DNA from 3 places in the Pseudoalteromonas sp. SiA1 genome. Region 1 is predicted to be linked to each of the others. Evidence: predicted binding sites of a transcription regulator. Region 1 holds the regulator's gene; each other region holds the start of a gene.

What was found. The regulator sigma-54, encoded in region 1, starts transcription at its own class of promoters, with help from an activator protein. The targets are predictions, from matches to a motif close to GTTGGCACGNNNNTNGNNT.
Region 2: flgJ (flagellar assembly peptidoglycan hydrolase FlgJ) is a predicted target of sigma-54. The motif match lies at 5,773-5,791, and genes of this name have one in related genera.
Region 3: fliS (flagellar export chaperone FliS) is a predicted target of sigma-54. The motif match lies at 5,093-5,111, and genes of this name have one in related genera.

Annotation. Positions count from the first base shown of each region.
Region 1 covers NZ_CP076084.1:425,595-433,675, reverse strand. Annotated here, with positions in the region: gene KK487_RS02020 (calcium/sodium antiporter) at 1-154, shown strand, start outside; gene KK487_RS02015 (KpsF/GutQ family sugar-phosphate isomerase) at 158-1,129, shown strand; gene kdsC (3-deoxy-manno-octulosonate-8-phosphatase KdsC) at 1,130-1,681, shown strand; gene lptC (LPS export ABC transporter periplasmic protein LptC) at 1,678-2,232, shown strand; gene lptA (lipopolysaccharide transport periplasmic protein LptA) at 2,222-2,761, shown strand; gene lptB (LPS export ABC transporter ATP-binding protein) at 2,758-3,483, shown strand; gene KK487_RS01990 (RNA polymerase factor sigma-54) at 3,818-5,317, shown strand; gene hpf (ribosome hibernation promoting factor) at 5,344-5,631, shown strand; gene ptsN (PTS IIA-like nitrogen regulatory protein PtsN) at 5,636-6,088, shown strand; gene rapZ (RNase adapter RapZ) at 6,108-6,950, shown strand; gene KK487_RS01970 (HPr family phosphocarrier protein) at 6,970-7,242, shown strand; gene mgtE (magnesium transporter) at 7,382-8,081, shown strand, end outside.
Region 2 covers NZ_CP076084.1:2,453,315-2,461,395, reverse strand. Annotated here, with positions in the region: gene flgC (flagellar basal body rod protein FlgC) at 1-124, shown strand, start outside; gene KK487_RS11420 (flagellar hook assembly protein FlgD) at 138-815, shown strand; gene flgE (flagellar hook protein FlgE) at 874-2,196, shown strand; gene KK487_RS11410 (flagellar basal body rod protein FlgF) at 2,330-3,073, shown strand; gene flgG (flagellar basal-body rod protein FlgG) at 3,095-3,883, shown strand; gene flgH (flagellar basal body L-ring protein FlgH) at 3,898-4,581, shown strand; gene KK487_RS11395 (flagellar basal body P-ring protein FlgI) at 4,594-5,688, shown strand; gene flgJ (flagellar assembly peptidoglycan hydrolase FlgJ) at 5,829-6,824, shown strand; gene flgK (flagellar hook-associated protein FlgK) at 6,826-8,081, shown strand, end outside.
Region 3 covers NZ_CP076084.1:2,428,509-2,436,589, reverse strand. Annotated here, with positions in the region: gene KK487_RS11310 (aminotransferase class III-fold pyridoxal phosphate-dependent enzyme) at 1-487, opposite strand, end outside; gene KK487_RS11305 (cytidylyltransferase domain-containing protein) at 480-1,244, opposite strand; gene KK487_RS11300 (aldo/keto reductase) at 1,266-2,126, opposite strand; gene pseC (UDP-4-amino-4,6-dideoxy-N-acetyl-beta-L-altrosamine transaminase) at 2,123-3,274, opposite strand; gene pseB (UDP-N-acetylglucosamine 4,6-dehydratase (inverting)) at 3,288-4,289, opposite strand; gene KK487_RS11285 (hypothetical protein) at 4,335-4,658, opposite strand; gene fliS (flagellar export chaperone FliS) at 4,658-5,053, opposite strand; gene KK487_RS11275 (sigma-54 dependent transcriptional regulator) at 5,421-6,857, shown strand; gene KK487_RS11270 (DNA-3-methyladenine glycosylase I) at 6,974-7,561, opposite strand; gene KK487_RS11265 (sensor histidine kinase) at 7,691-8,081, shown strand, end outside.

The DNA of each region.
Region 1 (8,081 bases):
CCGTGATGTTATTATTATGATTGGCGCAACCTTGGCGCTAATTGCTATGTCATTGAACTTTAGAGGTCAAAGACGTATCAATAGAATAGAAGGTGGCTTGCTCATCGTCGCATTTATGATTTACCAAGGTTATATTTTTAGTCAAGTAGGATAGCCCATGGCAACGCTAAACTTTATTCAACAAGGGTTACGTGTTCTAGAGATTGAACGCCAAGCACTCAGCGATATTACACAATACGTTAATGAAAGCTTTAACCAAGCCTGTCAATTAATGTATGACTGCTCAGGTCGTATTATTGTTATTGGCATGGGTAAATCAGGCCATATTGGTAACAAAATAGCCGCCACTCTTGCCAGTACCGGCAGCCCCGCATTTTTTGTTCACCCGGGTGAAGCAAGCCATGGTGATTTAGGAATGATCACAGCAAATGACGTGGTTATCCTCATTTCAAACTCTGGTGAAACCAGCGAAGTACTTAATATTATTCCAGTATTAAAGCGCATTGGTGCCAAAATGATTGCCATGACAGGCAACCAAGGCTCAACCATGGCAACATTGGCAAATGTGCATGTGTGTATTAAAGTTGAACAAGAAGCCTGCTCATTGGGCTTAGCACCTACTGCAAGTACCACTGCCACACTCGCTATGGGTGATGCCATGGCGGTGGCATTATTAGAAGCTCGCGGCTTTACTGCTGATGATTTTGCACTATCGCACCCTGGTGGTAGCTTAGGCAAGCGATTACTCTTAACTCTTAAAGATGTTATGCACAGTGGTGCTGATACGCCTATCATAAACGAGACGCAAACGATTAAAGATGCCTTGATTGAAATGTCGGCCAAAGGACTCGGCATGACCGCTATTGTTGATAGTGACCAGCAATTATCAGGCCTGTTTACCGATGGCGATTTACGCCGTATTTTAGAGCAACGTATTGACATTCATAGCACTGAAATTAATGTTGTGATGACCAAGTCGTGTACTACAGCCACCCAAGAGATGCTCGCGGCTGAAGCGTTAAATATTATGGAACAAAAACGTATTAATGGCTTAATTGTAATTAATGAGCATAATCAACCGATTGGCGCACTAAATATGCAAGACTTACTTAAAGCGGGAGTGCTATAAATGCAATTTGAAGATCTCTATCAACCGCTAAGTGATGATGCAAAGGCGCGCGCAAAAAAAGTAAAGCTATTAATTTGTGATATTGATGGTGTATTTTCTGATGGCCGTATTTACCTTGGAAACCAAGGTGAAGAACTCAAAGCATTTAACACCAAAGACGGATTTGGTATCAAAGCCCTGATTAACAGCGGTTTTGAAGTCGCCGTGATCACCGGGCGCCATTCTCATATAGTGCAGCAACGTATGAGCAGTTTAACCGTACAACATATATATCAAGGCCAAGAAGACAAACTCATAGCCTATCAAGAATTAAAACAAAAATTAGCGCTTAGCGATGAGCAAATTGCTTATATAGGTGATGATGGCCCAGACATGCCAGTAATGGAGCAAGTCGGTTTTGCGGTAGCCGTAAACGATGCTCATCCACTTATTAAACGTTTATCACATTATGTAACCCAACTGCCCGGCGGTTTTGGTGCGGTAAGAGAGCTGACAGACTTACTTATGCTCGAAAATAACAAGCCACTAACTAGCCAAGGAACGAGTTCATGAATGTAGCGCGCATTATACTGAGCGTTTTATTCATAAGCTGTATGGTTTGGCTCTGGTATCCTTATTTTACTAAGGTTGATATAACTGCAAGCGAAGAAACACAAGTTATTGCTAAGCCTGATTATACCGCTATTGAGCTAAAACAAACGGCTTATAATGAACAAGGTAAAGTGAGCCATAAGGTAACTGCGGTAAAAATGGAGTTGTATCAACAACTCGGTTTTACCTTTTTTGAAAAGCCTATATTCACTTTATACAACGAGCAGCAAACATGGCGTATTAACGCCGATGAAGCCACACTCTACGACGACCGTCAACTGGTGTTAGAGGGTAATGTAACCGCTCAAAATTTAGTAGATAACGCCATGATCGATACGATCACCGCCCAGACCATCAATGTTGATATAAAACTATTAACCATGCAATCACAGCAGCCTGTCGTTATTACAGGACCTAATTTAAAAATCACAGGTAAAGGCCTTGAGGCCGATTTAAAAACCGAGGTGATTAAACTTATTAACCATACGCGAACCCTATATTATGACCAATAACCTATTTAAAATTTTAATTGTTCCCTCACTATTAATTGCTTTTAACAGTAATGGCGCTGAACCTGCTGAAGCCCCCGCTGCAAATCAAATTTCAATTAGTGCAGATAAGCAAGAAGGTCAATTAAAAGAAAACGTAGGCATTTTTGAGAAAAATGTTGAAATTATTCATGGTAATCGCCGTATCACAGCTGACCGTTTAGAAGTGCATAAACGCGATGACCTAGGCGATAACAAACAGTTATTAATTGCCACAGGCAGCCCTGCATATTTTGAAGAAACACAAGCTGATGGCACCATAATGAGCGCCAGTGCTAATGAAGTGCGTTACGATGTGTCGCTGCGTTTTTTAACCTTAATCGGCGATGCAAGCATTGCTCAAGCAGGTCAAAAAATAACAGCTAAAAGTATCACTTACGATATCGAGCAGCAGTTAATTAGCGCAGAAAAAGACGAAAACTCAACAGACCGTGTACACACTATTTTAGTCCCTGTTGAAAATAAAAAAGAAGATGATAAAGGCCAACCATGAGCACATTAAAAGCAGAGCTATTAGCTAAAAGCTACAAAGGTCGTGAAGTTGTAAAAAACGTTGGCCTAGAGGTTGAAGCTGGCAGTATTGTGGGGTTACTTGGCCCTAATGGTGCAGGTAAAACCACCACTTTTTATATGATTGTAGGCCTTGTCCCTAGCGATAAAGGCAAAATATCAATTGATGATAAAGATATTACTTTATTACCGATGCACAGCCGAGCGCGTTTAGGGATTGGTTATTTACCGCAAGAGTCGTCTATTTTTAGAAAGCTGACTGTTTATCAAAACTTAATGGCTATCTTAGAAACACGTAAAGAATTAAATAAACAACAACGCGAAGATACCTTAAATAATTTACTTGATGAATTTAGCATTCAGCATATCCGCGATAGTCAAGGTATGGCTTTATCAGGTGGTGAACGTCGCCGCGTTGAAATTGCTCGCGCGTTAGCAGCAAACCCTAAATTTATCCTTTTAGACGAACCCTTTGCGGGGGTTGATCCTATCTCAGTATTAGATATTAAAAAGATCATAGAGCATCTTAAAAACCGTGGCATTGGCGTACTTATTACAGACCATAACGTGCGCGAAACACTTGATGTTTGTGAAAAAGCCTACATAGTTTCTCATGGGGAGTTAATTGCATCAGGCACTCCTGAATACGTATTAAACGATAAAACAGTACGCGATGTTTATTTGGGCGAGCAGTTCAAGCTCTAATATGTGTGTTATTCCACTAAGCATCTGCTAAGATTAATTATACTTAGGTCTGTTGACCTTTCAAGGTTGAATTTGCAGCAGTCTGTTTGGTATTTAGGCAAGGCAGAGCCTATGTGGTGTGGTATTCCCCATAAATAGGCGATAACGCAGCATCAATGCCAAACAGGCGCTGCCCTTCGGGTTCTGCCTAGGGACGATTTACTCTTTGTTGCTCGGTTTTGACTTAGCCCACTAGGTTACAAACCTCGCGCCGCAATTAAACCGCCCCTAGTTTGAACAAATTTTAATCCGTAAAGGTCAACAGACCGTAATTTAAAAGGATTGTTAGAGATACATGAGGCAATCATTACAGCTGCGCATGGGCCAGCAACTTACAATGACTCCACAGTTGCAACAAGCAATTCGCTTATTGCAACTCAGTACATTGGATCTCCAGCAAGAAATTCAAGAAGCGCTCGATAGCAACCCCTTGCTTGAAGTTGAAGAACACGATTACAGCGAAGACACTGCAGGTAAAAACGAACAAAAAGCCGATAACGATGACTTAACGCTAAGTGCCTCAGCTGACGATAAACCTAGCGAGTATGAGCAAGATAGCGGCGAAGCAATGACCAAAGACACCATTAGCGATGATATGGCTATGGATGTTACTTGGGATGAATATATGAGCGCTGCGCCTGCCTCTTCATCGGGCCCAATGCCAGAAGATGAATCTATTTATCAAGGCTCTTCGACTGAAACGCTGCATGAGTATTTAATGTGGCAACTTCAACTGACGCCGTTTAGTCCTACCGATGAAGCGATAGCTATTGCAATTGTAGAAGCTGTGGACGATTCAGGGATTCTAACCCTTAGCTGTGAAGAAATATTAGAAAGCTTTAACCAAGAAAACGACGGCGAAGATGAAGTTGAACTTGACGAAATAGAAGCGGTACTAAAGCGTATTCAACTATTTGATCCAGTGGGAATAGCCGCGCGTAGTTTACAAGAGTGCTTGTGTATTCAGCTAAATCAATTTGATAAAGACACACCTTTTTTAAACGAAACAAAAATGATCTTAACCGATCATATTGATTTACTTGCTGCACGTGACTATCGCACGTTAATGAAAAAAACAAAGCTTAAAGAAGATGAGCTTAAAGAAATCATGACGTTGATTCATACGCTCAGCCCAAAACCGGCAGACACTATTGTTAGAGAAGAGTCTGAATACGTTATTCCTGATGTGTCGGTTAAGAAAGTTAAAGGTCGTTGGGTAGTTGAATTAAACCCAGATAGCATGCCTAAGATCAGAGTAAATAGCCAATATGCAGCTATGTCGCGTACGGTTAAATCAAGTGGTGATAGCCAGTTTATTCGCTCGCACTTACAAGAGGCTAAATGGTTTATAAAAAGCTTAGAAAGTAGGAATGACACGCTACTTAAAGTAACCAACTGTATTGTGCAGCAGCAACAGGCCTTTTTTGAACACGGTCCTGAGGCTATGAAGCCTATGGTGCTTAACGATGTGGCTGAAATGGTGGAAATGCATGAGTCGACTATATCGCGTGTTACTACGCAAAAATACATGCATACACCACGTGGCATTTTTGAGCTTAAATATTTCTTTTCAAGCCATGTAAGTACTGAAAATGGTGGCGAATGTTCATCAACAGCAATACGTGCATTAATTAAAAAATTAATCGCTGCAGAAAACTCAGCTAAACCATTGAGTGATAGTAAAATTGCAGATATATTGGCAGAGCAAGGAATTAAAGTAGCGAGGAGAACCATTGCAAAATATCGCGAATCTCTAGCTATTCCCCCGTCTAATCAACGTAAAAGTTTGATTTAAGGCGTACAACAAAGAGGAAAATGTTTATGCAACTGAATTTAACTGGTCGCCATGTAGATATTACCGACTCGCTTAGAGACTACGTAAATAGTAAATTTTCGAAGTTACAGAGGCACACTGATCACATAACGAATGTGCACGTTATTCTCGATGTAGAAAAACTAAACCAAAAAGCTGAAGCAACCGTTCATGTTAGTGGCGCTGAGATTTTTGCCTCTACTGAGCATCAAGATATGTATGCCGCTATAGACTCGCTCATTGACAAGCTAGATCGTCAAGTAATTAAACACAAAGAGAAACTTGCTCGACACTAACACTATGAAACTAAGCTCACTTATCTGTCAGGACTGCAGTAAAGCTGCGGTCCTTTTTAATAGTAAAAAAAGAATTTTAGAATTTATCAGTGAATTGGCTCACAATAAGCTGCCCTATTTAACACAACAAGATATTCTTAATGCATTAACTGCAAGAGAAAAGCTTGGAAGTACAGGCATTGGCCGAGGCATTGCTATTCCACATGGTCGCATGAGTGGAGCTCAAGAGCCCCTTGCTTTGATTTTAGTGAGCGAAACAGCTATTAATTTTGATGCGATTGATAACCGGCCGGTTGACATTTTTGTCGCGTTAATTGTTCCCGATGGCGATAATCAGCAGCATTTGAAGACGCTAGCCACGATTGCTGATAAGCTCAATGATAAAGAATTTTGTAAACAGTTACGCGCCGCCAAATCGGATAGCGAACTATATCAGGTTATCGTCAGTCAATCGTAGTAACAAAGAAAGGTGATAAATGGAATTAATAATTATAAGCGGTCGTTCAGGCTCAGGTAAATCTGTGGCGTTACGCGTTGTGGAAGACTTAGGTTATTATTGTGTAGACAATATTCCTCTTAATTTATTACCATCATTAGTGCGCAGTGTTTCCGACAGTTATAATAAAATTGCCGTGAGTGTTGATGTACGTAACCTACCTAAAGAGCAACAGCAGTTTAATGAAATCATTGAATATTTACCTGGTTTTACTAAACCAACGGTATTTTATTTAGACAGTGACGATCAAACATTAATAAAACGTTTTTCAGAAACGCGACGTCTCCACCCTTTATCTATTGATTCTTTGCCGCTTGATTTAGCCATAAAAAAAGAAAAACAACTACTTGATGTATTGATTAACCGTGCTGATTATATGATTGATACCACGGATTTAAGTGTGCATCAGCTTGCTGAGTCTATTCGTGAAAAAATACTCGGAAAAAAAGATAAACAACTGATCATTACCTTTGAGTCATTTGGTTTTAAACACGGCATCCCTAAAGAAGCAGATTACGTATTCGATGCCCGATTTTTACCAAACCCGCATTGGGAGCCTGAACTTAAGCCACTTACAGGGCTGGACCAACCAGTAAAAGACTACCTAGCAAGTCACAGTATAGTGCAAAAATTTACATGGCAAATTCAAACATTTGTGCAAACATGGCTGCCGCATTTAGAACGAAATAACCGCAGCTACTTAACCATTGCAATTGGCTGTACCGGTGGGCAACACCGCTCTGTTTATTTAGCGCAAACCATTGGCGAAAGCTTTGCAATGAGCCATCCTAATGTAAAAATTCGCCACCGAGAACAAGAATAATACCGAGTGAGAACATGCAATGCGCTTAGAAAATACATTTTTAATAAAAAACAAATTAGGATTACACGCTAGAGCGGCGACAGTATTAGCTCAGCTTTCTGTGCAATTTGATGCCACAATCACTTTATTTCAAGATGACAAACAAGCCGCTGGCGATAGCGTACTGGCACTTATGTTACTCGAAAGCAGCCAAGGCAAAGAAGTTAAGGTGGTATGCGAAGGCCCCGACGCTGAGCCTGCACTTAGCGCAATAGGTGAGCTCATCGACCAACGATTTAATGAGCAAGAATAAAAAAGTTCATTATTAACTCATCATCCTAAGCTTAGGTTAATAGTGGTTGAGGTAGTTTGCTCACATAAAGTAAGATAAACTAAAATTGAATAGCATTTATACCCTTCCAGCATGTAATACAATTTAATTAAGGACGCCAATGCCTGAAGCTTTAGAACAAGATATTCCACTACAACAACTAAAACAGGTGACTAAGTCACTAAATAGTGGTCAATTTGTTCAAGTTAGACGCATGCTGGCAAAAACGGCGCCTTGTGATACCGCACTTCTTTTAGAATCATCCCCGCATAAAATTCGCCGTATGCTCTGGCAGCTTGTTGATCCTGATGTACAAGGTGATGTGCTTGAAGAGCTGTCTGAAGATGTACGTTTGGGCATTATTGCGCAAATGGCACCCGAGCACATTGCTGCCGCAACCGAAGACATGGGCCATGATGACTTAGGGGAAGTACTACGTAGCCTACCTGACACCGTTTATAAAGACGTTGTTAGCGCTATGGATATTCAAGATAGAGAACGTGCAACGCAGGCTTTATCGTATCAAGAGCGCTCTGCTGGCGCATTGATGAATATAGATACCGTTACTATTCGCCCCGATGTGACTCTAGATGTGGTACTGCGTTATATTCGCTTACGCGGCGAATTACCTGAGGGTACAGATGACTTATATGTGGTTGATGAAAATAACTGCTTTTTAGGCGCCCTATCGCTGAGTACTTTATTAACTAATCCCCCTGAAAAAATTGTTCATGAGTTAATGGATGAAGACTGTGAGTCTATTCCTATTTCAATGGATGAGAGCGAAGTTGCACAATTGTTTGAGCGTCATAACTGGATAT
Region 2 (8,081 bases), 1.3 Mb from region 1:
CGTGAATGTTGTTGAGGAGATGGCAAATATGATTTCTGCTTCTCGCTCTTATCAGACAAATGTTCAAGTTGCTGATGCAGCTAAGCAAATGTTAAGTAAAACACTGCTGTTAGGTCAGCGGTAACTGAGGGTAGCTCATGAGTAACGATATTAGTACTTCTTCATCCTACATGGACTCTTTACGTTGGCAAGATAAGCAAGTGCCAAAAAAAGAAGAGAGTGATGCGTTAACCCAAGAAGATTTCTTTTCGTTGTTAACACAGCAGTTGTCATATCAAGATCCCAGCAAACCAGCTGATAACGATCAGATGATTGCACAAATGACAAACTTTACCATGGCTGAAGGGATCTCAAATTTAAACTCTAACTTTGAGTCTTTAGCTGCGTCGATGACATCAAATTCAGCATTGCAAGCATCAACACTGGTTGGTAAGCAAGCGCTGCTGGAGTCTGACACACTTGAGCTTAATGAGTCGGGTGAGGTAAAGGGAGCGATTGTTGCTGAAAAGCCGGTAGACAATTTAACGCTTCGTATTGAAGATGCATCAGGGCAATTAGTTAAAACTATTGATTTAGGCACGCAGCCTGCAGGTGCGGTTCGCTTTGCATGGGATGGTAAAAACGAAGCGGGTGAACGACTTCCTCCTGGTGAATACAATGTTAAAGCTGAAGGCAGTACGGATGGCGAATTCTCTAGCTTACCAATTGCCTCATTCAAAAATATTGAGAGTGTTAATATTAATGGCTCAAGCGGCATTATTATTAATACCAAAGAAGGTGCGGTTAGGCTGACTGATGTCGCAGAAATCGCGTAATAGATTTTATGTATTTTTTAGCCAATAGGCTAAATATTTTTTAGGTTAGAGGTTAATTATGAGCTTCAATATTGCATTAACAGGCCTTGCTGCCGCACAAAAAGATTTAGATGTTACCGCCAATAATATTGCCAACGTAAATACCACGGGCTTTAAAGAGTCTCGCGCTGAATTTGCTGATGTATACGCATCATCAGTATTTAGCGCCGGTAAAACGAAAAATGGTGATGGTGTACAAACCACTATGGTTGCCCAGCAGTTTCATCAGGGCTCGCTGCAGTTTACTAATAATTCACTGGATTTAGCGATCACAGGTGAGGGGTATTTTGCTACCAGTCAAGACTTAGGCGCACAAGACTTTACCTACACGCGTGCGGGTGCATTTAAGCTTAATAAAGATAACTTTGTTGTAGATGCTAAAGGTAATTTTTTACAAAGCTTCCCAGTTGATGAAGTTAGTGGTGATACGACCTCTGTAAGTCTTAGTACTTCATCTGCTTTACAAATACCAGATTCTTCGGGCTCTCCGCGCTCTACTTCAAACGTTTATACATCATTTAACGTCGATTCTCGAGAAGATGTAATAGCTGTCCCTTTTGATGCAACAGACAGTACTACTTATAACTCTTCGACATCGACCACAATGTATGACTCACTTGGTGAGCCACATGTTCTACAATTCTTTTTTGTAAAAACAGCGCCTAATGAATGGCAAGTACATGGTACGCTTGACAAAACTCCCTTTGATGCAACTGGTGCCGCGACAGCAACACCAAGCCCGCTAAGTACCTTTGGGTTTGATGCTAGCGGTTTGCCTGCAACGACTAATGGTGCTCCAAATGTTGGTCCAACCTTTACTGATGTTAATTTAACCGGAGCTAATTTATCGGGTATTTTATCTAATGGCGCCCAATTTGATGATATTGCGATTAATTGGCGCGATGAGGCCGGTACTGCAAATAGAACGCCTACTCAATATGCGAGTCGCTTTGAGGTGAAAGCACTAGAGCAAGATGGTGCGACAGTAGGTCGCTTAGCGGGTATTGATATTGGTACAGATGGAAAAGTTGTTGCATCTTACAGTAATGGTGATTCAACTTACTTAGGTCAAGTTGCCATGGTGCGCTTTTCAAACTCACAAGGTTTGCAGCAAGTAGGTGACACTTCATGGAAAAAAAGTTTGACCTCGGGGGAACCAATTGCGGGTGAGCCAGGTTCAGGCACACTAGGCAACATTAATTCGTCAGCTCTTGAGCAGTCTAACGTAAACTTAACCAATGAGCTGGTTGATTTGATTAGTGCGCAGCGTAACTTCCAAGCAAACTCTCGTGCGCTTGAGGTTAACTCAACTATTCAACAGAACATCCTTCAGATCAGATAATCATATTTTGATTTACTAAGGCTGCTTAGTGCAGCCTTTTTTATTCCTCTCCTAAAATCTTATTCACACTTAAATTTAATTTGGCACTTATATTGCATTTACTCATGCATAGATTTCTTAATGAGTCGATGTTATGGATAAAATGGTCTACATAGCGGCATCTGGCGCTAAACAAAGCATGCAAGGGCTTGCTCTTAAAGCCAATAATTTGGCAAATGCGAATACCACTGGGTTTAAATCTGATTTTGCGCAAGCACGGTCAATGCAGGCTTTCGGTGAAGGTTTGCCGACTCGTGTTTTTGCTATGCAGGAGCGCCCAGGTTCTAACATGACATCGGGCGGTGTTGTCGAAACAGGTCGCAGCCTTGATATTGCTATGAGTGATAATGCATGGCTGAGTGTTCAGGATGCCTCCGGTAATGAAGCCTATACAAAAGTGGGTTCGTTAAATATAACGGCTGAAGGAATGTTGACTACCAGCGACGGTCGTCAAGTTATTGGCGAAGGTGGGCCAGTCATATTACCTGTACCGATTGAAAAAATTGAATTTAGCAAAGATGGCACTATTCAAGTTCGCCCTCAAGGTGCACCGGCTAACTTTTTAGAAGAAGTTGATCGGCTAAAAGTAGTTGATGCAAACAACGCTACACTCGAGAAGGGTAACGATGGCTTATTTAGAGCTAAACCAGGCCAAATAGTCGAAACATCAGCCAATGTACAAGTATTAGGTGGCACATTAGAAAAATCGAATGTAAATCCTGTGCATGAAATGGTCGATATGATCAGTCATCAACGCCAATTTGAATTACAAGTAAAACTGATGAAAACAGCTGAAGAGATTGACGAACGTCAAGAACAGCTGATGCGCATCGTTTAACTATAACGTGAGGATATTATTATGAATCCAGCATTATGGATAAGTAAAACAGGGCTTGACGCTCAACAAACAGATATATCGGTTATATCAAATAACTTAGCGAATGCCAGTACAGTGGGTTACAAAAAAAGCCGCGCTATTTTTGAAGACTTACTCTACCAAAATATTAATCAACCAGGCGGTCGCTCATCGCAAGACACCGAAATGCCGTCGGGCTTAATGCTGGGCGCGGGTACGAAAGTGGTCGCTAATCAGAAAAACTTTTCCCAAGGTAACATGCTCACCACTGAAAATTCATTAGATTGGATGATTTCTGGTCCTGGATTTTTTGAGGTTTTACAGCCTGATGGCAATATTGCCTATTCGCGTAACGGCCAGTTTACCACCGACGGTGAGGGGCGAGTTGTAACTTCGGGTGCCGGTTACGTTGTTCAGCCTGAAATGAATGTGCCTGATGATGCACAGTCAATCACCGTATCTCAAGATGGTGAAGTGTCAGTTCGAATTAAAGGTCAAGCCGAAAACGTGGTTATTGGTCAAATTACTATTAGTGATTTTATCAATCCGTCGGGCCTTGAGCCTATAGGGCAAAACCTTTATACCGAAACTGCAGTAAGTGGTGCACCTGTTCAAGGTAACCCGGGGGTTGAGGGCTTAGGTACAATTATTCAAGGTTCACTTGAAACATCAAATGTAAATGTGACCGAAGAGTTGGTTAATTTGATTGAAACTCAGCGAGTTTACGAAATGAACTCAAAGGTAATTTCAGCGGTTGATGAAATGATGAGCTACATCAATCAACAACTATAGTCTTGGGGGATTGTATGCGTAATATCATGTTATTTGCAGTAGGGACTTTACTGTTAAGCGGTTGTGTATCTACACAAAATAATGAAGTAGTGCAGGACGATCCCTACTATGCACCTATGTATCCTGAGCCTAATATGGAGCCAGTGGTAGCAACTGGCTCTTTATTCAGTACTCAGTTATCGAATGACTTATATGCCGATAAGAAAGCACTTAGAACAGGCGATATCATTACTGTTAAATTGCAAGAGTCAACCCAAGCCACAAAAGCGGCTAAAACAGAAACAGATAAACAAACAGATGCTAGCCTCGATCCTGTTATTGGTTTAGGTGGTTTACCGGTTAATATTGGTGGCGATAGTATTCAATTTGGGGTTGGTAGTGATGCGTCGTTTAAAGGTGACTCAAAATCAAATCAATCAAACAGCCTAGTTGGCGATATTTCGGTTAACGTGATGCGAGTATTACCAAATGGTAATTTAGTGATTCGCGGTGAAAAATGGCTAACGCTAAATACCGGTGAAGAATTTATTCGCTTAGAGGGGTTAGTGCGTCCACAAGATGTTAATGCTGATAATACCGTTGAGTCTAATCGTATTGCGAATGCGCGTATTCAGTATTCAGGTAAGGGTCAAACTCAAGAGGCACAAAGCCCGGGTTGGTTAACGCGTTTCTTTAGTAGCTCATTGTTTCCCTTTTAGAGGACATTCAACATGAATGGTTTTAAAGTTTTTTGTTTTATGGTGCTACTAGGCTGGCAATTTACTGCCAGTGCTGAGCGAATTAAAGATGTGTCTATGGTCGAAGGGGTGCGCTCAAACCAATTAGTGGGCTATGGATTGGTTGTTGGTTTACCGGGTACCGGAGAGCAAAGCCGTTTTACCGAGCAAAGTTTTAAAGGCATGCTTAATAGTTTTGGTATTACACTACCTGCGAGTTTAAAGCCAAAAATTAAAAATGTTGCAGCGGTTGCTGTTCATGCTGAACTTCCTCCATTTAGAAAGCCAGGGCAAACCATAGATATAACCGTGTCATCGATTGGCAGTGCAGGCAGCTTGCGCGGTGGCACATTACTACAAACATTTTTAAAAGGGGTTGATGGTAATGTATACGCTATCGCTCAAGGCAGTTTAATTGTAGGTGGCTTAGGCGCTGAAGGCCTAGATGGCAGCCGAGTCGTTATTAATACGCCAACGGTAGGGCGCGTGCCAAATGGTGCAACCGTTGAACGTGCCGTTAAAAGCCCATTTATGCAAAACGATTATATAACCTTTAATTTAAATCGTCCGGACTTTACAACCGCAAAACGTTTAGAGAAAACCATTAATGATTTAATCGGCCCAAATAGCGCACAAGCACTCGATGCCGCCTCTATTCGGGTTGTCGCGCCACGAGATGCTTCACAGCGCGTATCGTACTTATCAACTCTTGAAAACTTAGAGTTTAAGCCTGCGGATACTTCGGCAAAAATAATTGTTAACTCACGTACCGGCACTATAGTTATTGGAAAAAATGTAAAATTACAACCTGCGGCAATTACACATGGTGGCCTTACTGTGACCATTGCTGAGCAACAAAATGTGGCGCAGCCAAATCCTCTAGCAGAGGGGGAAACAGTGGTTACCCAACAAAGTATTATTGACGTTAATCAAGATGATTCACGTGCTTTTGTATTTGACCCAGGTGTAAGCCTTGATGATTTAGTTCGTGCTATTAATGAAGTTGGCGCTGCCCCTGGCGATTTAATGGCGATTCTTGAAGCACTTAAAGAAGCCGGTGCAATTAACGGTCAGCTTGTTGTAATTTAGTTTTATAAGACCCTAGACCCTAGGGTCTGATACGACTCTATAACCTTTCACCCTTTACCTTTAACCTTTCATCGCTACTCTTTTTTTGGCTCAATTATTGCATTTCATTAGGTATTATTAATTATTGTGTCAAAAAGCTGATGGAAACAAATCATCTAGATAAGCAAAACTTTTTTGATTTAGGCAACTTAGACTCTTTGCGTCGAGATGCTTTAAACAGCGGTGATGCATCAACCGATGCATCTAAAGCGGCGTTAAAAAAAGCGGCGGCACAATTTGAAGCTATCTTCACCCAAATGCTACTGAAAAGTATGCGTAAAGCCAATGAGGCTTTTGAAGACAAAGAAAGCCCATTTAATGCAAGTGGCGTGAAGTTTTTTGAAGAAATGCACGACCAACAGATGGCTACAGAGCTTTCATCAAATGGCTCTTTAGGTCTTGCTGATTTAATTGTGCAGCAACTATCGCCAGATGGAAAAAACTTTATGCCAGGCTCAGTTCTTCGTACAACGTCAGATTTCTTTAGTGACCAACGTGCGGGTAGCACCTTACCTCATCAAGAAAACCAAAAGGTCACTGAAAAAGTGCCGCTCGTTGATTCAACTGAAAAAAGCGAACAAAACATAGCGTCTGGCACGTTTGAGAATGCTGAGGAATTTGTAAGTACAGTGTGGGAGCATGCAAAAACAGCGGCTAAGAAAATTGGTTTAAATCCGGCGGTTATGGTTGCGCAAGCAGCATTAGAGACTGGTTGGGGTAAACATATTATCAGTAAAGGTGATGGCAATAGCTCAAATAATTTATTCAATATAAAGTCAGATAAAAGTTGGCAGGGCGAAAAAGCCAGTAAGGTCACTTTAGAGTTTGAGCAAGGCGCTGCAGTTAAAAAGCAAGCAAGCTTTAGAGCGTATGACTCAATAAAAGATAGCGTGAATGATTTTGTGGATTTTTTAACACAGAACCCTCGCTATCAAGATGCATTAAACAATACAGCAAAGCCGCACAAATTTTTAGACTCTTTACAGCAAGCCGGTTATGCAACCGACCCTAACTATGCAGACAAAATAAAAAGAGTGCTTAACAGTAACGAGTTAAAGAATATCGCCACAAGCGTTATCCGCCAAGGAGTAGAGTAACATGTCGTTTAATTTATTAAATATTGCTAATTCAGGAATAAGAGCAAACTCTGAGTTATTGCAAACGACAAGTAAAAACATCGCAAACGTCAATACTGAAGGGTATGTACGAGAGCGCACTGAATTTACTACCATGATTGATAATCAGGTGGGCCGCGGTCAAACGTACCGGTTATTAAATGAGTTTGCACAAAAGCAATTAAACCGAGATACCTCAAATAAAAGCTTTTTTGATCAATTTGTTAGCGAGGCGAGTCGGGTTGATCAAATTTTTTCAGAAAAATCAAACAGCTTATCAACTAGTATCAACTCGATGTTTAACAACGTACAAGAAGCACTTAACCAACCTTCATCTACGGTTGCTCGTTCATTAGTGATGAGTGATGCGCAAAATCTGATTGATCAAATGGACCGGCTTGCAGGTATTGTTTCAGAGCAAAAAGCAGTGGTTAATGAGCAATTAGAAATATTTTCTGAAGAGGCGAATACGTTAATCGAAAGTATTAGTTCGTTAAATCAAGAAATTGCGGGTGTTCATGGCACTAAAAACGAAGCAGATGCTAGCTCAGCTTACAATGAGCGTGATAAAGCAATACGTGATTTATCAAAACTAATTGATATAGAAACACTCGATGGCCCTAATGGTGAAAAACAAGTATTTATGGGCACAGGTGAAGCGGTTGTTATGCAAAATGGTTCATTTAACTTGTTTTCGATTAGTGGCGATCCCGATGCTAATTTTAAAGAGTTACGCTTAGATGTAAATGGTGGCCAAGCCGTTCCACTAGAAATAGATCCCACTAAACTCAAAGGTAAAATTGGTGGCTTATTGGCATTTAGAGACGATATTTTGGTGCCTGCACAAAATCAAATAGGTCAGATGGGCATTGCGCTTGCTGATTCGTTTAATCAGCAAAACCGTTTAGGAATGGATGCAAACGGTGAGCTTGGAGGCGATATTTTTGATATCCCAACGGTCAGTGCTTTTGTTTATCAAGCAAATACCGGAACAGCTAATATGTCAGCAACCGTTGAAGCTGGTAAAGGCAGTGAACTACCAGCGAGTGATTTTGTGATCACCTATACGGGGAACCCTAACGAAGTAAGTATTCAGCCAATAGATAATAAAGGCGAGCCTTTAGGCAGTGCATCGTTAGCTGTTATTCCACCGAGTGGCATTATTGACTCTGCGGCAATCACCAGCGGGGAGTCGTTTGGTTTAGAGCTAAACGTAACCGGAGCTGGTAATGCCGGTGA
Region 3 (8,081 bases), 1.4 Mb from region 1:
GAACACCTAAATTTCTGGTTGTTGAGCCAATATACCAATCTTGCCAACCATGATAACCACAGACTGCAACATGCTCTCTTTTTGTATAAGCTCTTGCTAGTCGAATAGCAGCAGATGTTGCGTCACTGCCATTTTTACCAAAACGCACCATTTCAGCGCAAGGTATTAGCTTTGTGAGTTCTTCGGCGACTTCCATTTCTAATCTATGAGGAAGGGAGAAAGTGATCCCTGAGCTAAGCTGGTCTATCACAGCTTGATTTACATCAGCATCACAGTAGCCTAAAGAAACAGAAAGTAAGCCATTCACAAAGTCAATATACTCATTATTATCTGCATCCCACACTTTAGAACCTAAACCTCGTTCAATAAATAAAGGTGCTGCATTTTGTGGGAACGCAATTCTACTCTTACTAAAAGTTTGGGAACCTAGAGGAATGGTTTTTTCAGCTCTATGTAGCCACTCCGCTGAATTAGTGTAATTATTCATAGCCTTCTTCTTTATCTTGTTTTAATGATTTAACCATTCCCTCATTTCGAGCAATTTGGGAGTTTAATAAGTTCAGCTCTGGTTTATGCGATAACAATTCCAGTATATCTTGATAATTAAAATTAGGCTTTTTTACATATAAATTTTCATATATTGATGAAATCAACTCAAAGTCATTGGGTTCGTCAACAGTCCATCTATAGGCAGAGAGGTCTTGCTCACTTTGGATATTCTGTAACTTATACTTATCAGGGTGACTTGTTATATAAGGTGTTACGTGTTCTAGCTCAGAAGGCTTTTCTGCATATTTATAAGCGTTATGTAAGGCCTTTTTACTGATCACTTCAATATCGAGACCATCAGGGTATGTGGCTACTAAGCAGTTTGAAGTATAATCATTTTTGTTTTTTAAATGACTATTAATGACATAGTCCATGAGCTCAGGGTCAATCACTGGGCAGTCAGCTGTTATTCTAACGATAGCATCACAAGGGTAATTGAGTTCAGCATGAAAGTACCGGCTGAGAACATTGCTTAAACTTCCTCTAAAGCATAATAAATTATTCTCATTGCATAACTGTTCAATAATGTCGTCACTTTCATCAGTACTTGTGACAATAACTAGGTTGTCTACTAATTTTGCTCGTTGTACACGCTTAGCTTGTTGAATAAACATAGGTAAACCTTGGAGGTTCTTTAAAACTTTATTAGGTAAGCGTGTTGATCCTGTCCTAGCTTGCATGAAAGCATTTATCATATTTTTAATCCTAGCGCTTAATTAACCAAGCCATTGCGATGGATTGATTAATGCTAAATTACTTGAAGCTAAAGAGGCTAAAACGTCATCCGAGGGGAGTGTAAGCTTTTTTGCGGCGCAGTAGCTGTCTATTAATTGTGTTAACTGTTCTTGTGAGCAACATCCTATAATTGCATTTTCGATATGAGGGGCTTTTTGCGCAATAATTGCTAATGCGAAAGTTAGCCGATTGCAGCCTAATTCATTAATAACACGATTATACTGAGAAAACTCATTATTAAACTGTGAAAAATAAGCGTTATTTTGAATCATTGGCTCTAATAAAAGCCCTTGTAAAAATATCGAGCGAGCGTGAAGCTTTATATTTTTTTCTATTAGCTTATCGATAATTTCAGGTTGTATAAAACGTTGATCTAACCAATTAACAGGAGCTTGAATCAGATCTAAATTAAACCTTTCACTAAGTAATTCAAGTTCTTTAGGATTATAAACAGAAACACCTATTCGCTTAACTATGCCTTTGGTTTTTAACTGCTCTAGCTGCGAAAAATAGTCTTCCCCTGAGCTGCTTAAAAGCAACTCACAATTATGAAATAACACTGCATCAATTGAGTCACAGTTCAGATTTTTTAAGCTTTTTTCTACCTGCGCGTGAATATTTTCACTTGATACTTTAGTAACGATAGATAAAGCTTGGCTTAAACCCGATTGGCCAATATTACTCTCGCTAATTCCATAAGCTGATGCCGTATCAACCACTGTAATGCCAGCGTCTAGCGCAGCACTAAGTATTCGTTTGATCTCATTTTTTTTTACCTGCCCAAGGGTGTTACTAATACCATAATTCAAACCAAATTGGGCGGTTCCTAAAGCGATTTTCATAGTTGTTTAGCTAATGTTTCTATTATGAAGTTTTGTTCTGAATTAGTTAATCCAGGATGCAAAGGTATGGTGAGAGCGCAGCTGTAGTATCTCATTGCATTTGGAAAGTCATTTGCCTTAAAGCCAAGCTCTTTGTAATAAGGTTGTATATGAATTGGAATGTAATGCAAATGACTCGTTATGCCTTGCTCTCTTAAACTACAGATAAGAGAATCATGTTTTACAATTGCATCACCAAACAAGGTTAAAATATATAGATGGTAACTAGAATAGCTTTGGTGTGATTGAGTTAAATGATTGATAGACATATCTTTTAGCTTGCTAGTATATACTTTAGCTAGCTGGTTGCGTTTTGCAACAAATTCATCAAGCTTTGAGAGCTGGCTAAGGCCTAGTGCAGCTTGTAACTCAGTCATTCTATAATTAAAGCCGAGTTCAACTTGCTGATAGTACCAAGGGCCATGACTTGGCTCTGTCATTTCACTCTGATCGGATGTAATCCCGTGACTACGTAAACGCACCATTTTATTAGCAAGTCGTTTGTTGTTTGTTACCGCCATTCCACCTTCAGCTGAGGTGATTATTTTGACTGGATGAAAGCTAAATACGCAAATATCTGAAAACTCACAGCTGCCCACAGGCTTACCTAAATATTTTGCACCAATAGAATGTGAAGCATCTTCAATAATCTTAAAGCCATATTCAACTGCAAGTTGATATATAGCCTGCATATCACATGATTGACCTGCCAGGTGAACTGGGATGACTACCTTTGGTAAACGATTATTTTCTTTAGCAATAATAAGTTTTTTTTCTAACTCATCAGTGCACATATTCCCTGTTGCTACATCAATATCCACAAAGTCTATTTGAGCACCACAGTACAGTGCACAATTTGCGGAAGCAACGAACGAAATAGGGGAGGTCCACACGATGTCATCTTTCCCCACATTTAACGCTAAACATGCAACGTGCAATGCTGATGTGGCACTGTTTGTTGCACATGCATAGGTGCTGCCACAATAATTTGCGATGGCTTGCTCAAAAGCGGGTACTTTTGGGCCTTGCGTTAACCAATCAGATTTTAAGACATCAACTACTGCGTCGATGTCTTGTTGAGAGATAGCTTGTTTGCCGTATGGGATCATGGAGTCATTACTTTTAAATTAAGGCTTCAATATTGAAGGCTTCAATTTCTTCAATCGTCATGTAATGTGGGTTGTTCAAAGAGTTATATTCAAAGCCTTGCTGAACTTTTTTTCCCTTTTCATTAAGTGCATTAACTGTAAAGTCATTACTACGACTGCTAAATTTGATGCCTGGTGCAATTACAAAATGATCGTTATATTCATAGGTTTCAAAACACAGATCGGCAGGGCACATAACTTCATGAAGTTTCTCTCCTGGGCGAATACCAATAATTTTAATAGGTAATTCAGGAGCCATTGCTTTTGCTAAATCAGCAATTCGAATTGATGGGATTTTAGGTACGAAAATTTCACCGCCCAACATGCGCGCGAAATTTGTTAAAACAAAATCAACACCTTGTTGAAGGCTTATCCAAAAACGAGTCATTTCGTCATGAGTGATAGGGATGTGATCACGGCCTTCATTAATGAATTTTTGGAAAATAGGCACAACTGACCCTCGCGAACATACTACATTCCCATAACGCACTACTGAAAAAGTCGTTTTATGGCCGCCTGCAATATTGTTTGCCGCTACAAATAATTTATCCGAGGCTAATTTAGTGGCACCATACAAATTAATAGGGTTAGCTGCTTTATCTGTAGAGAGGGCAATGACTTTTTCAACATTGTTATCAAGTGCTGCATTAATGACGTTTTCTGCCCCATTAATATTAGTTTTGATGCATTCCATTGGGTTGTACTCTGCGGCAGGTACCTGCTTAAGGGCTGCAGCATGGATGACATAATCAACGCCACGCATTGCGCGATTTAGTCGTTCTTTATCTCGAACATCACCAATAAAGTAGCGCATGCAAGGCTGATCAAAATCTTGCTGCATCTCAAACTGTTTTAACTCGTCACGAGAAAAGATAATAATTTTTTTTGGACTGTACCGCTCTAATAGTGTTTTTACATACTTTTTACCGAACGACCCTGTTCCACCTGTTATTAAAACTACCTTTCCATCAAACATGAGATTCTCTCCACAGCTAACCAGCCTAATATTGCCAAATCTATTTTAAAAGTTAGATTTATACTTATTTACAGCTTTTTTATTTTTTTGATTACCAACTATTTTAACCGCTAATAGTTGTTTTTGAGCATCCATTTTAGCAGATAGCTGTTCTATTAGGTTAATTAAAAACTCAAGTTCAGTCGCAGAGTAAAAAGCTTTTTCTCTTGTAAGTGATTCACTTATATATGTATCAAGCTTATTATGAATACTCAGCGCTTGCTCAATATCCCAATCCTCTGAGTCATTAATCAAACTCACTAGCTCATTACAATATTTGCGAGTTTCACTATCTGTAACTTGTGAACTCGTTATTTGCTTTAAAGCCATTATAGTTGTGGTTCTCTTTGCTCGAATGGAATTGCTTCCCAACCTGATTTAATCTCTTTAATCAAGGTAATTACTTCATCGATTTTATCTATATTGTTTTCAAGGTTTGCAGTTAATAAGCAGCGCTGGCAGTAGTCATACAAAGAGTCTAAGTTAGTTGATACTTCATTATTGTGTTCAAAATTTAATACCTGCTGCAACGCACCAAGTAGCACAATACAATCAGAGATTGCGTTGCCTTTTTTTTCTAACTCTTTACGTTCAATAAATCCTTTTGCAGCAGAGAGCTTGCCAACAATATTCACAAACACGAGTTTAACTTGGTCGTAAGGCGTCATTTCTTTAACACTGCTAACTGTTATTTGACGGTATTTATTGATTGATGCATGAGCCATAGGTAATTCCTCAAATTTTAATAACATGTTCAGAACTCTAAGCAAGTTTAGTTCCAACATAAGTTTGACTATTACTTTATCGGCAAAAACAGTCACACCTTTAAGTAATAATAGCAGTTTTTATGTGTTTCTTCTGTGTGGAATCGTATCATTGAAAATCGCATTATATGTCGTTTAATTCATCCTAAGTATGTATATCACTAAAACTACCCAGGTAATTAATAGTTATAAAGTATTGACTTTGTGCGGCCAGTGTCTGTTTTTTGGCGTTAATGTCAAAAAATCGCCGCTATTGCTTGCATCCAAACCCAACTGGCTTACAATTTGATTAATAAAACAAATTAGTGAAATAAATGGCTCGCTAAAGATGATCTTAATTTTAGATAATAATAACAATCGCTCTATTGGATTATACGCATCGCTTACTTTTATTGGTGAGGCTGTACAGTTGCAAACAGAAGCTGACTTTGAACAGGCATGCAGCCACTATCAAAACAAAGAATGTATTGTGGTGTTAGGTGCTTTGCAGTCTTTAGATCACGAAAGTTTAATTAAACGATACCCAACATTTCCTTTTTTACTCATTGGTGAAACGCTTAAACCTTTGTTGAGTTTGGCTAATGTTGTGGGGTTGATATGTGAGCCATTTACTCATGAAATAACCACACAGCTGTTACACGACTGTCAGCAATATCAGCGCATGTTGCCGCATGAACATAAAAATAATAAAGAGAAAAGCACCTTTGATGGTCTTGTTGGTGAAACCAAAGCGGTAAAAGATTTACGCTTTTTAATTACGCAGGTTGCTAAAACCGATGCTAACGTACTTATTTTAGGTGAATCGGGCACAGGTAAAGAAGTAGTTGCCCGTAACGTACATTTGCTTTCTAAGCGTAACAAAGGCCCATTTGTACCAGTAAACTGTGGGGCAATTCCTGCAGAGCTACTAGAAAGTGAACTATTTGGTCATGAAAAAGGCGCGTTTACTGGGGCTATTTCAGCACGAAAAGGCCGTTTTGAGTTAGCGCAAGGTGGCACGCTATTTTTAGATGAAATAGGGGATATGCCACTGCAAATGCAGGTTAAGTTACTGCGAGTACTACAAGAGCGTAGCTATGAGCGCGTTGGTGGTACCAAAGCGATCCAAGCTGATGTGCGTGTGATTGCTGCAACCCACCGTGACCTTGAAAACATGATAGAAAAAGGCTCATTTAGAGAAGATTTATACTATCGCTTAAATGTTTTTCCTATTGAGAGCCCATCTCTTGCTCAACGCGCAGAAGACATACCATTACTACTTAAAGAGCTTATGCGCCGTGTAAATGAACAAAGCGGTACTACGGCTAAGTTTACAGAGCGTGCTATTGATAGTTTAAAAGAACATTCTTGGCCGGGTAATATTCGTGAGCTCGCTAACTTAGTTGAGCGTATGGTTATTATGTTCCCAGACAAGGTGGTGGATGTTCCTGACTTACCTAATAAATACCGCTACATTGAAGTTGAAGCCTATGAGCCACAGTACCCAGAAGAACTGATGGAGCGTGATGCATTTAATGATATTTTTAGCGGCGGATTTAGTGAAGATGAAATAGATCTAGAAGATGACTTTGCTCAGGCCGCACCTGGTTTATTGCCCGATGAAGGTATTGAGCTTAAAGAGTACTTAGCTGAGCTTGAAATTAACTTAATCACACAGGCATTAGAGCGCTTTGATTACGTTGTCGCCCGTGCTGCCGAGGTGCTTGGCGTAAGGCGAACCACTCTGGTCGAAAAAATGAAAAAATATAACCTATCGAGAGATTGAGAGCTAAGGGCAGGTTTCAGGTATTAGGTTAGAAAAACTAAACACCGCGTTTAATGCAAACTCGGCGCTATACTTGTCAGCGGGTTAACCCCGCGTCTCGTAACCCGTAACCCCACCTAGCCTAGCTTTTTAACTTCTTCTTTTCTAAAGCAATTATTACTATGATCGTTAACCATTCCACACGCCTGCATGTAGGCATACACTGTGGTTGGGCCTAAAAACTTAAAACCGCGCTTTTTTAAATCTTTTGCAAATAACGTTGATGCTTCAGTAACTGCAGGGTAATCCGCAAGCGTCTCTAAATCGTTTACCTGAGGTTTATTGCCAACAAACCGCCACTGGTAATCACTAAAGCTGCCAAACTCTTTTTGAATAGCAATGAAGCACTTTGCATTATTAATTGTTGCGGCTATTTTTAAGCGGTTGCGAACAATTCCCTCATTTTGCATTAATGTTTCTAGGTCCTGCTCAGTAAAGGCCGCTACTTTATTTACATCAAAGTTTGCAAAGGCGTTTTTATAATTAGCGCGCTTTTTTAATATGGTGTACCAACTTAACCCTGCTTGTGCCGATTCTAACGTTAAAAACTCAAAAAGTAGGTGATCGTCATACACAGGTACGGCCCATTCATGGTCATGGTAATCCACGTAGTCGGGTTTTGAAGTATCTAACCATGGACAGCGACACTGAGCTTCTTCTTTCATGCTTATTCCTTAGCGCGTCATTTTTACGGCACGTATTTTAACTATTTAAATTGTTGATATTATTATGAAATAATTTTGGTACATATTGTGCATTAGCTACAGTATCTACATTATTTTAGAGAGTTGATTATGGCCCTTGCAAGTGTGCTAAAACCCCAGTTTATTTCTGCTAATCAGTATAACCCATGTTTACTGCAAGAGGAGTATGTTGGTGAGTTGAGTGATTTGCGTCAACAAGCAAGTTGGCTCTCTCATCTGGTTGATACCATGCCTGCGGGCGTTATTGTACTTGATGGTAAAGGAATGATCGCTAAGGCAAACCAAATAGCTATCGATATGCTCGGCGAGCCATTAGAAGGAGAGAAGTGGTTTAGCGTTATTCAGCGCTCATTTCGTCCTCATCAAGATGATGGTCATGAAGTGTCGTTAAAAGATGGACGCTTAATAAAGCTCGATATTACTGCACTCGCGCCTGAGCCTGGGCAACTTATACTAATGACCGATTTAACCGAAACCCGAC